DNA from 3 places in the Enterococcus sp. AAFC-DPL-5182 genome. Region 2 is predicted to be linked to each of the others. Evidence: predicted binding sites of a transcription regulator. Region 2 holds the regulator's gene; each other region holds the start of a gene.
The links. The regulator NrdR, encoded in region 2, represses ribonucleotide reductase genes. The targets are predictions, from matches to a motif close to ACACNATATATNGTGT.
Positions count from the first base shown of each region.

Region 1: pnuC (nicotinamide riboside transporter PnuC) is a predicted target of NrdR. The motif match lies at 2,268-2,283, and genes of this name have one in related genera.
Region 3: nrdD (anaerobic ribonucleoside-triphosphate reductase) is a predicted target of NrdR. The motif match lies at 2,786-2,801, and genes of this name have one in related genera.

Region 1 is NZ_CM177101.1:1,118,519-1,123,050, forward strand. Features, by position in the region: gene gatB (Asp-tRNA(Asn)/Glu-tRNA(Gln) amidotransferase subunit GatB) at 1-1,068, shown strand, start outside; gene AC4BB7_RS05145 (diacylglycerol kinase) at 1,085-2,143, shown strand; gene pnuC (nicotinamide riboside transporter PnuC) at 2,411-3,100, shown strand; gene AC4BB7_RS05155 (deoxynucleoside kinase) at 3,116-3,757, shown strand; gene rlmD (23S rRNA (uracil(1939)-C(5))-methyltransferase RlmD) at 3,865-4,532, shown strand, end outside.
Region 2 is NZ_CM177101.1:1,610,900-1,615,431, reverse strand. Features, by position in the region: gene AC4BB7_RS07415 (replication initiation and membrane attachment family protein) at 1-1,086, opposite strand, end outside; gene nrdR (transcriptional regulator NrdR) at 1,099-1,584, opposite strand; gene coaE (dephospho-CoA kinase) at 2,465-3,061, opposite strand; gene mutM (DNA-formamidopyrimidine glycosylase) at 3,065-3,901, opposite strand; gene polA (DNA polymerase I) at 4,000-4,532, opposite strand, start outside.
Region 3 is NZ_CM177101.1:1,002,630-1,007,161, reverse strand. Features, by position in the region: gene AC4BB7_RS04655 (ABC transporter permease) at 1-1,797, opposite strand, end outside; gene AC4BB7_RS04650 (ABC transporter ATP-binding protein) at 1,787-2,554, opposite strand; gene nrdD (anaerobic ribonucleoside-triphosphate reductase) at 2,864-4,532, shown strand, end outside.

The DNA of each region.
Region 1 (4,532 bases), 490 kb from region 2:
CATTTAGAAGAAGATGCTGGGAAAAATATCCATGGTGATGGCGGTTATTCTTATGTTGATTTAAATCGTCAAGGGACACCGCTGATCGAGATCGTTTCAGAAGCGGATATGCGTTCACCAGAAGAAGCCTATGCTTATTTAGAAGCAATCCGTTCAATCATCCTATTTACAGGCGTTTCAGATGTGAAAATGGAAGAAGGCTCAATGCGTTGTGATGCCAACATTTCTTTACGTCCGTATGGTCAAGAAGAATTCGGAACAAAAGCAGAGCTTAAAAACTTGAACTCAATGAGTTTTGTTAAAAAAGGTCTTGCATTTGAAGAAAAACGTCAAGCGAAAGTGTTATTATCTGGTGGAGAAATCCAACAAGAAACACGCCGTTTTGATGAAACAACAAACAAAACATTGTTAATGCGTGTTAAAGAAGGTTCAAGTGACTACCGTTACTTCCCAGAACCTGATGTGCCTCGTTTTGCAATCGATGATGAGTGGATCGAGCGTGTTCGTCACAGTTTACCTGAAATGCCGGCTTCTCGTCGTACTCGCTACATCAAAGAACTAGGCTTACCAGAATACGATGCAATGGTTCTAACGTTAACAAAAGAAATGTCCGATTTCTTTGAAGCTGCATTAAATGAAGGCGCAGATGCCAAACAAGTATCTAACTGGTTGATGGGTGAAGTTTCGGCTTACTTGAATAGTGAGAAAATCGAGTTACCAGATACAAAATTAACACCTAAAAACTTAGCAGGTATGATCACATTGATCGAAGATGGTACAATCAGTTCTAAAATCGCTAAAAAAGTTTTTAAAGAATTAATTGAAAATGGTGGAGATGCCAAAGAAGTTGTTGAAGCAAAAGGTTTAGTTCAACTATCAGATCCATCACAATTACTACCAATCATCAATGAAGTGTTGGATAATAACCAACAATCTGTAGATGACTTTAAAAACGGAAAAGACCGTGCTGTTGGCTTTTTAGTAGGTCAAATCATGAAAGCAACGAAAGGCCAAGCCAACCCGGGTGTTGTAAATAAACTGTTACAAGAAGAATTGGCAAAACGCTAGAAAGCAGCAGATGAGTATGAAAAAAGCAAGAGTGATTTATAATCCAACCTCAGGTAAAGAGCTAGTCAAAAAAAATCTAGCTGATATTCTTTCCATAGTGGAAGAATGTGGATATGAAACGAGTGCTTTTGCTACAACTCCAGAAGAAAATTCCGCGAAAAATGAAGCGCGCCGTGTTGCAGAATTAGGTTTCGACTTAATTGTTGCAGCAGGTGGCGACGGAACGATCAATGAAGTCGTAAATGGTATTGCTCCTTTAGATAAACGACCGTCTATGGCGATCATTCCTGCTGGAACAACCAATGATTATGCAAGAGCCTTAAAAATTCCTAGAGATAATATCGTTAAAGCAGCAGAAGTCATCAAAAAAAATCAAACAGTCAAAATGGACATTGGTAAAGCAAAAGATAGTTATTTCATCAATATTGCAGCTGGTGGTCATTTAACTGAACTGACCTATGAAGTTCCTTCAGAATTAAAGAGCATCTTTGGTTATCTCGCTTATTTAGCAAAAGGAGCAGAAATGCTGCCAAGAGTGAAACCAATCAAAATGCGAATGGAATATGATGAAGGTGTTTACGAAGGTAATGCTTCGATGTTTTTCTTAGGATTGACTAATTCTGTGGGTGGTTTTGAAAAGATTGCACCTGATGCAAAGCTAGATGATGGCAAGTTTTCTCTAATAATTGTGAAAACAGCCAATGTTTTTGAGATTTTACATTTAGCAGCATTAATGCTCAATGGTGGTAAACATATAGAAGATAATCGTTTGATCTATACAAAAACCAGTCATTTACACGCTGAAACACTTGAACCAAATAGCCGTATGATGATCAACTTGGATGGTGAGTATGGCGGTGATGCACCGATGGAATTCACGAATTTGCACCAGCATATTGAAATGTTTGCCAATGCAGATGCGATTCCATCTAATGCGATTATGGGATCGGTTTTGGATGATTATGATGGTGAATCAGATGATGAAGATGAATATCTTGAAACAAGTAAAGAGTTTGTAAAAGAAGTTGAACGTTTAACTGATGAAGACATTGATAATAATGGGAAAATTGGTTGATTGTTCAAAACAACAAAAAGTACCTAAGACATGTTTGTCTTAGGTACTTTTTTGTTTCCTTCTAGATGAATGGAAGAATGAAAAAACAATCTATATACAATATATAGATTCTGAAAATTAAAAAACACAATATCTTGTATAAAAAAAGTCTCATAATCAATAATTGAGAAGAGTTCTCATTGACTTATGATTGAATCAAAGGTAAATTAGATAAGTCGTCATCTCTGCAGAAAATGATAAATATGGTAAGTGAAAGGTTTGTTTGATATGGGGTCAAATTTTGTTATAAATGATTTTAGAGGTTGGCAAAGAAAGAATTATCTTTTTTTATTTATGATGATTTTTGTACAATTATTTGCTTTTGTTTGTAATCCATCTAGTTGGATTACATTAGTGGGCGGTTTATCAGGTATTATCTGTGTTAACTTAATTGCCCAAGGAAAGGCTAGCAATTATATATTCGGATTTATAAGCGCAGTAATCATAGGATATTTTGGGTTTAAAACACGTGTCTACGCTGAGGTTCTCCTTCAAAGCTTCTATATTGTAATGGATATTACAGGTCTATATACTTGGCTAAAAGTTAGTACGGATGGATCTGGAAATGTAACAGAGGTAAAAATACTGAAAGGTATTCAATGGCTATATGCAGGACTAGTTTGGCTTGGGATTGGTGTTGTTGCTTATTTTATTTTGGGATTTGTTAATGATGCTCAACAAATGCTTGATGCCGTAACGTTTAGTGTATCGGCAACAGCCATGTTGTTGATGATCAAAAGATATCAGTCACAATTTGTTTTTTGGTTATTAGGAAATTTATTTTCTATAGTATTATGGTTTAGAGCAGGAACGCATGCTGGTGGTGATTATGCGTTGTTCGTTATGTATTGTATGTATACAATCAATTCTATTTACGGTATGATCCATTGGTTAAAAATAAAAAAAAATAATCATTAATAGGTAGGGAGTTCGATGGCAGTGATCGTTTTAGCAGGAACAATTGGAGCAGGAAAATCAAGTTTAACAGAAATTATTTCAGAGCACTTAGGATCAGATGCATTTTATGAATCAGTTGATGACAATGAAGTCTTGCCTTTATTTTATGCAGATCCAAAAAAATATGCCTTTCTATTACAAATTTACTTTTTGAACAAACGATTTGATAGTATTAAGCAAGCACTTTCGCATGAAAATAATGTATTAGATCGCTCAATATATGAAGATTCGTTATTATTTCATTTAAATGCGGATTTAGGCAGAGCGAATGAGACAGAAGTAAAAGTGTACGATTCTTTATTAGAAAATATGCTGGAAGAATTACCTTATGCAGCGAATAAAAAACGTCCAGATTTACTAGTACACATTAAAATATCTTTTCCTAAAATGTTAGAGCGCATTCAAAGACGAGGACGTCCTTATGAGCAAGTGGAACAAGACCCAGCATTGTACGATTATTATAAAGAATTGAATCGTCGTTATGAAAATTGGTTTGAAGAATACAACGAAAGTCCCAAAATTCAAATCGATGGTGACAAGTATGATTTTATTGAAAATGAAGAAGCAAAAAAACAAGTGATCCAGTTGATTGAAAATAAACTAGCGGAAATTGATTAAATAGAAAGATTAATTTTTACTTCTTTTAGCCTAGAAACAATCTCTCTATTGCTTTTCTAGCATTTTTTCATTAGAATGAGAGAAGTGCATTAAAGAAGGAGCGACTTATGAATAATTTTCCCGTGAACAAAAATGAAACAATCGAAGTTGATATTATTGATCTGACACATGAAGGAATGGGTGTTGCCAAAGTTGATGGCTACCCGCTTTTTATAGAAAATGCTTTACCAGGTGAAAAAATGGAAATCAAAGTACTGAAAGTCGGTAAAAGTTTTGGTTATGGAAAAGTTGTAACGATTCTAAAATCAAGCGAAGACCGTGTACCAGTCAAAGATGCCAATTTTACTAAAGTTGGGATTAGTCCATTACAGCATTTAGCGTATGGTGCTCAATTGACGTTTAAAACCGACCAAGTAAAAAATGTGATGCAACGTGTTGCAAAATTGCCAGATGTTCCTGTTTTAGATACATTAGGTATGAACAATCCATGGGGATACCGCAATAAAGCTCAAATTCCAGTAAGAAAAATCGATAACAAATTACAAACTGGTTTTTTCAGAAAAAATAGCCATGATCTAATTCCATTAGAACATTTCTATATTCAAGATCCAAAAATCGATGAAGCAGTTATCATAATCCGTGATATCATGAGACGTTACAGTATCAAACCTTACAATGAATCAGATAACACTGGAAACTTACGTCATATTGTTGTTCGTCGTGGTTACCATACTGGTGAAATGATGATTGTTCTAATTACGAGAACACCAAAATT
Region 2 (4,532 bases):
ATTGATCACACTGTTAGGCAATCCAGATTTACTCACTAAATATTTGACTAGCGAACGTTCTTGGGGCGTTGTGTACCCACCGCGTTCGTTTTTTAAAGCTTCCAAATAATTTAGAGGGAAATTTTTTTCACTATCCATGATCATTTGAATATCTTGTGTCGAAAAACCGTTCATTTTTAATGAATTATAACGGTACGTTTGTTGATCTTCAGCAGATAAATCAACAGAATCATTTTTTTGAAACTCACTAGTTTTTTGTTTTTTATCTGGGTCATAAGTTCGATAGACCGCTCTTTCAAAGTCTTTGATATCAATCTTGCTTGTATAATAGTCAAATGATTTAGAGCAAAAATCGATCATATCCAATTCAGTGATTCCAAATAAATTGTGAAAAACAAAGACTTCTTCTTTGAATCCATTACTATTATCCGGCAGCTTAATTCCTAATTTTTCGATTCCTTGAAGAAAGTACGACCAGTCAAAACTTTCATTAACTGCACTTACTGTTTGTGCAGGGCGTGGATCGATAAAAGATTGCTCCATTCTGCTTAACTGTTCACTATGAGATAGAATTTGCTCCTCTTTGAAAACATAAGCATCTTTAAATCCAACTGAAACTTCCGCATAACCAGTTAAGTTTACAAATGTTGGTTGAAACCGTTCAAATAATTTGTCTAATTTTCTTTGTCCCACACTATTCAAAAGTGTCAACGACAGAACTTCATCTTTAAAAAAACGTTCAGCAGTTTCAGGGTGATTTAAACGATACATGAAATGCACACCTAACTCAGAATCGTTTTTTGCAAAAGTCGACAACAGTCCAATCCCTTCTAGCTTTTTTCGGGCTGTTTCGATTTGTTTTATACTCATATCCATCATCGTAATCAAATCAGCATGAAAAAGTGATTCACTAGTACCTTTCCCTTCCACTTCCGATAAAAGTGTCAAATATAAACTGAACGCTTCGGCACCAATAATCGGTTGATATAAAAGCGTCAATATCGTTTGTTCTTGATTGGATAATGGATAAGGTACGGCTACTTGAAAAATACTTTTAGGATGGACTTCTTTCCAACTGTCTTTCAAAGAAAGACCTCCTTATTCATTGGTTGTATCTGAATTTGAAGATTTTGCTTTATCCACGATACCTTGCAGTTCTTTTAAGAAGACACTCATATCTTTAAATTGACGATATACACTAGCGAATCGAATATACGCAATTTCATCTAAATTGACTAAATCTTCCATAACATACTCACCAACTAAAGTAGTTGAAACTTCATTTTCACCCAAACTACGAACACGGTTTTCAACATTATCAACGATTTGTTCCATTTGTTCCATGGCCACTGGACGTTTTTCCGCAGACCGAATCAACCCACGTAAAATTTTCTCTCTATTAAATTCTTCCCGATCACCATTTTTCTTGATAACAAGTAGCGGAGCTGCTTCGATTCGCTCGAATGTTGTAAATCGGTAATTACAATTTTCGCATTCTCTACGACGACGAATTGCACGCCCATCATCTGCTTGACGGCTATCAATTACACGGGAATTATTATGATGACATCTTGGACAACGCATAATATTCACCTCATTTTATCTTATGCTATCTATTTATAAAGTTTCGTTTTAATTTACTCTCCATATTATAACATGAAATGCTTCAGAAACCAGACATTAACTGTTACTTCTTAACCATTTTTTTTAGTTTATTCAGATTTCATTTAATAACAATTTTCTAGATTCAAAAAATAACTGAGTAAGATAACAGGCTAAATGTCTTGTCTTGCTCAACTACTCTCTTGTTAAAGTTCTGTTTTGTCTCTCATTCCACACTCCATATTCTTCTGAGCCATATAGCTCCAAACTCGATTTAGAGATAATAGAACGATTGCCTATGAACTATAAAATAGAAAGTAAAGAAACACAATCCATTTATCTCGATTTGCTAAATCGTTTCTGGGAATAGCAAGATATGACAAGGAATAAACGGACTCAATGTTAATGGAGCCTATAAAATAAACGAAAAATCGTTCATTATAAAAATTAGTCAATATACATAGTTATGATTGATTTAAACTCGGTTGAATTTTTTTCAATTAGTTAAATTAACCATTCTTTAATCGCATCACCCCTAATCTTTACCTCATGACTTATCATACTTATCAGACCAACATATTCACCTAAATTAACGCTACTTCTTTTTTCTTTCTATTCTCCATTCCCTTTTTGTTTTTTACATTTCTGTTGTTCAAAAAAGAGAATACAGATTTCAAGATATCGATTATGTTTACCGACACAATATCGTTATTTTAAATTAGATTTTACAAACAGCTTCAAAGTAGGTTGAAATTTATCAAAAACAAAAAAGATGTATAATCAGCAGTTATACATCCTAAACTTTTTTCAATTCATCGTAAAATTTAAATTTCCGAAAAAACAATTATGCATCTTTGTTATACTATAAGAAATTATTTTCTAATACCCAGTCCTTCACTATTTTTTCTGTTTCTTGAATGCTTTTTTGATTATCAAATATTATATCAGCTTTTTCTTTTTTCTTTTCAATTGACAATTGACTATTTACTCGTTGATTCGCTTCAGTTTCAGTTAAATTATCTCGTTTCATCAAACGAATCATCTGAGTTTTTTCAGGTACATAGACAACGGCTACTTTGTCAACAAACGCATCATACCCACCTTCGTATAATAAAGGTATATCCACAACAATCAGCGAAGCTTCATTTTTTTTGGCTGCAATCTGAGATAAAATAGCCTCTTTGAGAAATGGGGATAATAATTCATTTAATTGTGTTCTTTTTTTTTCATCTGAAAAAACAATGTCTCCAAGTTTTTTTCGATCTAATGATCCATCTGAGTATAATACCTCTGAACCAAAAGTAATTGCTATTTTTGTTAATGCCGGAGTTCCTATTTCAACAATTTCCCGAGCGATCACATCGGCATCTACCACAGGAAATCCTAATCCTTTAAATACGTTAACAACCGTACTTTTCCCCGTTGCGATTCCACCAGTCAAACCTAAGACCATTCCCATTGATCAATTCCTCGCTTTCAATGTCTGGCACTTCGGACAAAAATGGGTCCCTCGTTGAGCGACTTTTATTTTCTTAATTGGTGTTGCACATCTTGGACAAGGTTTTTCCGTCTGACCATAGACATTTAATGAGATTTGAAAAGTCCCAGCTTCCCCCAGTGCATTTAAATAACTGCGAATTGTTGTTCCGCCGGCTTCAACAGCACGTCCAAGAACATCAATGATTGCATGATATAGCCTTTCGACTTCTTTAGGTTTTAAAGTATCAGCTGGCTGTTCTGGATGAATTTTTGCTTCCCACAATGCTTCATCTACATAGATATTACCTAGTCCTGTCACTAAACGCTGATCTAATAACAGTGGTTTGATTGCTTTGTGGTGTCTTTTTAACCCAGTACGAAATTCTGATAGTTTAAACGATGCTGGTATCGGTTCAGGACCTAGCGCTAAAATCCCCTTGTATTTTTCTCCTTGATCTTTCGCCACTAACACCATCCGTCCAAATTTCCGAACGTCAAGATATCGTAATTCTGTTCCATCCGTAAAGGTGAAAATCACGTGAGTATGTTTAGTACGTTCTTCTTCCGGATCATGGGTTTCGTATTTTCCTTCCATTCTCAGATGGGATATCATATCGTAATTGGTTAATTTAAAAATCAAAAACTTCCCTCGACGTTCCATTTTTTCGATTTTTTGACCAATCAACTGCTGTGCAAAGATATCCGTTTCTGGTGATTCAATGATTCTCGGCCACAAAATCGTGACTTCTTCAATCGTTTTCCCTACAACTAATTTTTCTAACCCTTTTCTGACTGTTTCAACTTCTGGTAATTCAGGCAACTTTCATCTCTCCTTAGAAGAAAAAGACCGAAACGAACAAATCAAAGATTTAAAAACCTTTTTTTGTTTGGTCAGTCTTTTTCAATTATTTTAATTAATTATTTTGCTTCATACCATGTCTTGCCCCAACTGCTGTCTGTTAACAGCGGTACATGCAGAGCCACAGCATTCTCCATCACATCTTTAACTAATGCATTTAGTTGTTCTAATTCAGATTCAGGCGCTTCAAAAACAAGTTCATCATGTACTTGTAACAACATCGTCGCCTGCATGTTTTCTTCTTTCAATCGCTGTTCCATATTGATCATTGCGATTTTCAAAATATCTGCAGCACTTCCTTGAATAGGTGTATTGATCGCCGTTCGCTCTGCAAACGACCGCAAATTGAAATTACGAGAGTTGATATCTGGTAAGTAACGGCGGCGATTATAAAGCGTTTCTACAAAGCCTTTGTCTTTTGCATCGCGTACGATATCTTCCATATATTTTTTAACTCCTGGGTATTTTTCAAAATAGGTATCAATATATTCTTGCGCTTGTTTTCTAGTAATCCCTAAATTTTGAGACAAACCATAATCACTGATACCATAGACGATCCCAAAGTTGACAGCTTTCGCCTGACGACGCATAT
Region 3 (4,532 bases), 610 kb from region 2:
TGAAAATTGTTGCAGCATCAAAATACTACCCGTGATAATCAATGCTAGGATGCCCAAAAACATGGCTACATAAATGAATAACCCCATAACTCTTCGCTGATATCTCAAATCCGAAAAACGACTAGTGTAGTTTAACTGCCAATATTCCTGTTCATCATCCTCAGAAAATTCATGGTCATTTTTTTTCTCAGGCTCCCGGCTAGTTTTGTCGGTATAACCCTTCAATTGATTGTTCCTCCACTGATACTTGTAATAAACAGGAGTCTCCCATTTAGGTTTTACGGTCTCAGATAACCTATTTGCAAGTACTTCTTCATCTTTTGCATTAATGTTAAAAGCCATTAGTTTATATGTTATCCCTGAATTTACTGCTTCAAACTGTTCGTCTGATACAACGACTGTTGTAAAACTATATCTCATTAATTCTTGACCTAAGTAATCCGGCCTTATCTCAGATACATGGAGTTTTATTCCATCAGGTAAATTGAAAGTAGAGCCATAACGAATAAATCCACTTAAAATATTTTGAATACTATCTAAAACAACGATATCTTGATCATTTTTCAATTCAATATCTTTTAAATAAGGGTTTATTCTTTGAAATTCCTGATAATTTGAAAGTGACAATAGGTTTATTGGACTTACTGTATTTTGATTTTCTTCCTGTCCAATTTTAAGATGAAATTGACTACCCGTCAACTTATAATTTAATGTGACTAGAGAATCGATTGTTGTATCCGGTTCCTTTTCGATTATTTGCGTGACTTTTTTTAAATCATTCTCAGCTACCATAAAATCGGTTGGTGTCGTTACATTTACTGAATTCATACCGATTGTATAGACAGAAGCTGCACCACCGATCATTCCTAAAGCAATCGCAATAAAAACTGTCACCGCAGATAATGTATTTCCACCTCTTTTTATATGAAGCTTTGTATTTCCCACTGCCAGCATATTTAAATTTCGATAATAATTGAATTTACTCTTACCAAATAAAAAGGCAATCAGATACATCGTGTATTTAAAAAATAAATATGTTCCTACGATACAAATAACCATAATTACCAGTGGCGCAATGAAAAAACCAGCAAAACCAAATCTCGTATGCATTAAAATAGTGCCGAAACGAATAACATTATACGATAAAAAGTACCCTGTGAAAATAAATAGAATGCCTAGAATACCTAAAAAAATCTTCAATATAGGTAGTTTCTTTGAATTCTCCATACTTTTCTCAATTGGCTTAAACAAATTTGTCACTTGATAGCGATATACTAACCAACTGCTTCGTAGTGAAACCATTAACAACATAAAAAGAAATGCTAGACTTGTTTGGATCATAGATGGAATCGAAACAAAAAACAGACTTTCTACTTGTAAAAACATTGCTTTTGCTAAAATCATAGAAAACAATTTAGAAAAAACAATGCCCAAAAGAATCCCCGTAACTAACGATAATGCCCCTAAGATCAGTGTTTCCACAAAAAACAAAAAAGATATCTGTCCTTTTCGCATACCAATTAAATGATACAGACCAATTTCTTTTCCCCTTTTTAATAAGAAGAAATGATTTGCTGCAAACATAAAACCTAAAATCATGATCACGACCAAAATGCCACCCAAATTCATCGCACCATTGATATGAACCTCTTGCCCAACTCTATTAGCTAATGTTCTGTTGTAGGTGATCGCACTAAAACAGTAGTAAACAACTACCGCAAAAGTCATACTGACAAAATAAACTAAGTAGTTGAGAAATTGACCTTTAAAATTTTTCCAAGACAAGTTAAAAATCATTGGCACGCCCACCTCCGCCAATCGTTGCCTGCATATCGATCACTCGGTTAAAGAATTCCTTTCTTGAGCCTTGACGAACGACTTCTGAAAAAATCACACCATCTTTGATAAATAAAATACGATTACAATAACTCGCAGTATAAGGATCATGGGTGACCATCATGATTGTTGCATCATCTTGTAAGTTCATATTGGTCATATATTGAAGCAACTCAGCCGCTGATTTTGAATCTAACGATCCAGTAGGTTCATCTGCAAAAATGATCTTAGGTTTGGTGATCAATGCTCGTGCTGCGGCTACACGTTGTTTTTGACCAACTGAAATCATATTTGGATAAGCGCTCAACAATTGATCGATTCCCAAAACGCTTGTAACATGGCTTAAACGCTGCTCCATCTCAACCAACGGTATCCGATCTACAGCTAAAGGCAGCAAGATATTATCTTTGACAGTCAGTGTATCCATTAAATTAAAGTTTTGAAAAATAAACCCTAATTTTTTTCGGCGAAAATCACTGATTTGATTATCTCGCATTTTCAAAATATCTTGACCATCGATTTGGACACTCCCAGTTGTTGGTAGTGCGATGGTTGATATTGTACTCAATAATGTTGACTTCCCCGCCCCACTTGGACCCATGATACCAACAAATTCGCCTTGTTCAACAGAAAAGGAAATATTATTTAAAACTTGTACTCGATTACTTCGGTAGCCATACAATTTACTTAAATGATTCACTTCTAAAATTTTTTTCATAGATTTCGCTCCAGTTTATTCATTGTCCTTATTCTACCAATATTTAGTGCAACTGAACATCGTTTCCTCTTACAATTAAGTAATAATAAAAATTTTTTTAGTAATAACTTATTTTTCTAAGTTAAATGTTGTGACAATTTCCACAAACCTTTTAGGGAGTTGTTTTCACTTTATTTTCATTTCTCATAAACACTATATGTAGTTACTACACAGGAATATAAATTAAATTTCACACTATATATAGTTGAAAGATTCAATGAATTGTTTTATGATAAGGAAGGAATAAATCTATGAGGAGATGGGTAGCAAATGATGGAGATAAAGCAAGCTAATAATGAAGTGAGTTCTACTAATTCCACCTTGAGCACGATGAAAATCGTCAAAAGAGATGGACGGTTGGTTGATTTTGATGATCAAAAAATTTATGATGCCTTGATCAAAGCTGAACAAAAAATCCGAGGTTCTTTGGATCCACTTGCTCATGAGCGCATCCAAGAAATCGTCGAACGAATTGATCAAGAAATTTCAGATCGCTTCTCAGATAATGTCAAAATTTATGAAATTCAAAATATCGTCGAACATATATTACTTACGAAAAATGAATATGAACTGGCAGAAGAATACATCAACTATCGCACACGTCGTGATTTTGAGCGTAGTAAAGCCACTGACATCAATTTCACAATTAGTAAATTGATCAACAAAGACCAGTCTGTGGTAAATGAGAATGCGAATAAAGATAGTGATGTTTTTAATACACAACGTGATTTGACTGCCGGCATTGTAGGTAAATCAATTGGTTTGAAAATGCTGCCTCCTCATGTTGCAAATGCACACCAAAAAGGCGACATCCATTATCATGATTTAGATTATCATCCATATACCCCAATGACAAACTGCTGTTTGATTGATTTTAAAGGGATGCTAAATAATGGATTCAAGATCGGCAATGCTGAAGTCGAATCACCTAAGTCGATTCAAACGGCTACAGCCCAAATTTCTCAAATCATAGCAAACGTAGCTTCTAGTCAATATGGTGGTTGTTCTGCTAACCGTGTGGATGAATTATTAGCTCCATTTGCTGAATTAAATTATCAAAAACATTTAGATGATGCCAGAGAATGGATCGATGGTTCTGCGCGCCAAGAAGAATATGCCAAAGCAAAAACACAAAAAGATATTTATGACGCTATGCAAAGCTTAGAATACGAAATCAATACATTGTTCACATCTAATGGACAAACACCATTCACTTCATTAGGTTTCGGATTAGGATTAAGCTGGTTTGAACGTGAGATTCAACGAGCGATTTTACAAATTAGAATCAATGGTTTAGGTAGTGAAAAAAGAACGGCGATTTTTCCTAAATTGATTTTTACTTTAAAACGCGGTGTAAACTTAAATGAAACTGATCCAAACTACGATGTAAAACAACTTGCATTGGAATGTGCGACAAAAAGAATGTATCCAGATATTTTAAATTATGATAAATTAGTTGATTTAACGGGAAGCTTTAAAGTACCAATGGGATGTCGTTCTTTCTTACAAGGATGGAAAGACGAACAAGGAGAAGAAATCAATGTTGGTCGTATGAACTTAGGCGTTGTTACTCTAAATCTCCCTAGAATTGCTATGGAAGCTCATGGTGATGTGGATAAGTTCTGGACACTTCTTGCTGAACGCTTAGAAATTATGAAAGATGCGTTAGTTTACCGAGTTGAACGCTGTAAAGAAGCAACACCTGCCAACGCACCGATTCTCTATATGTATGGAGCATTTGGTAAACGTTTAGCTAGAAAAGACTCTGTAAACGAATTATTTAAAAATAAACGTGCGACTATTTCGTTAGGATACATCGGCTTATATGAAGTCGCTTCTGCTTTTTATGGCGGCGAATGGGAGTCCGATCCAAAAGCCAAAGACTTTACGATCTCAATTTTGAAAGATTTAAAAGCACATGCAGATAAATGGGGCAATG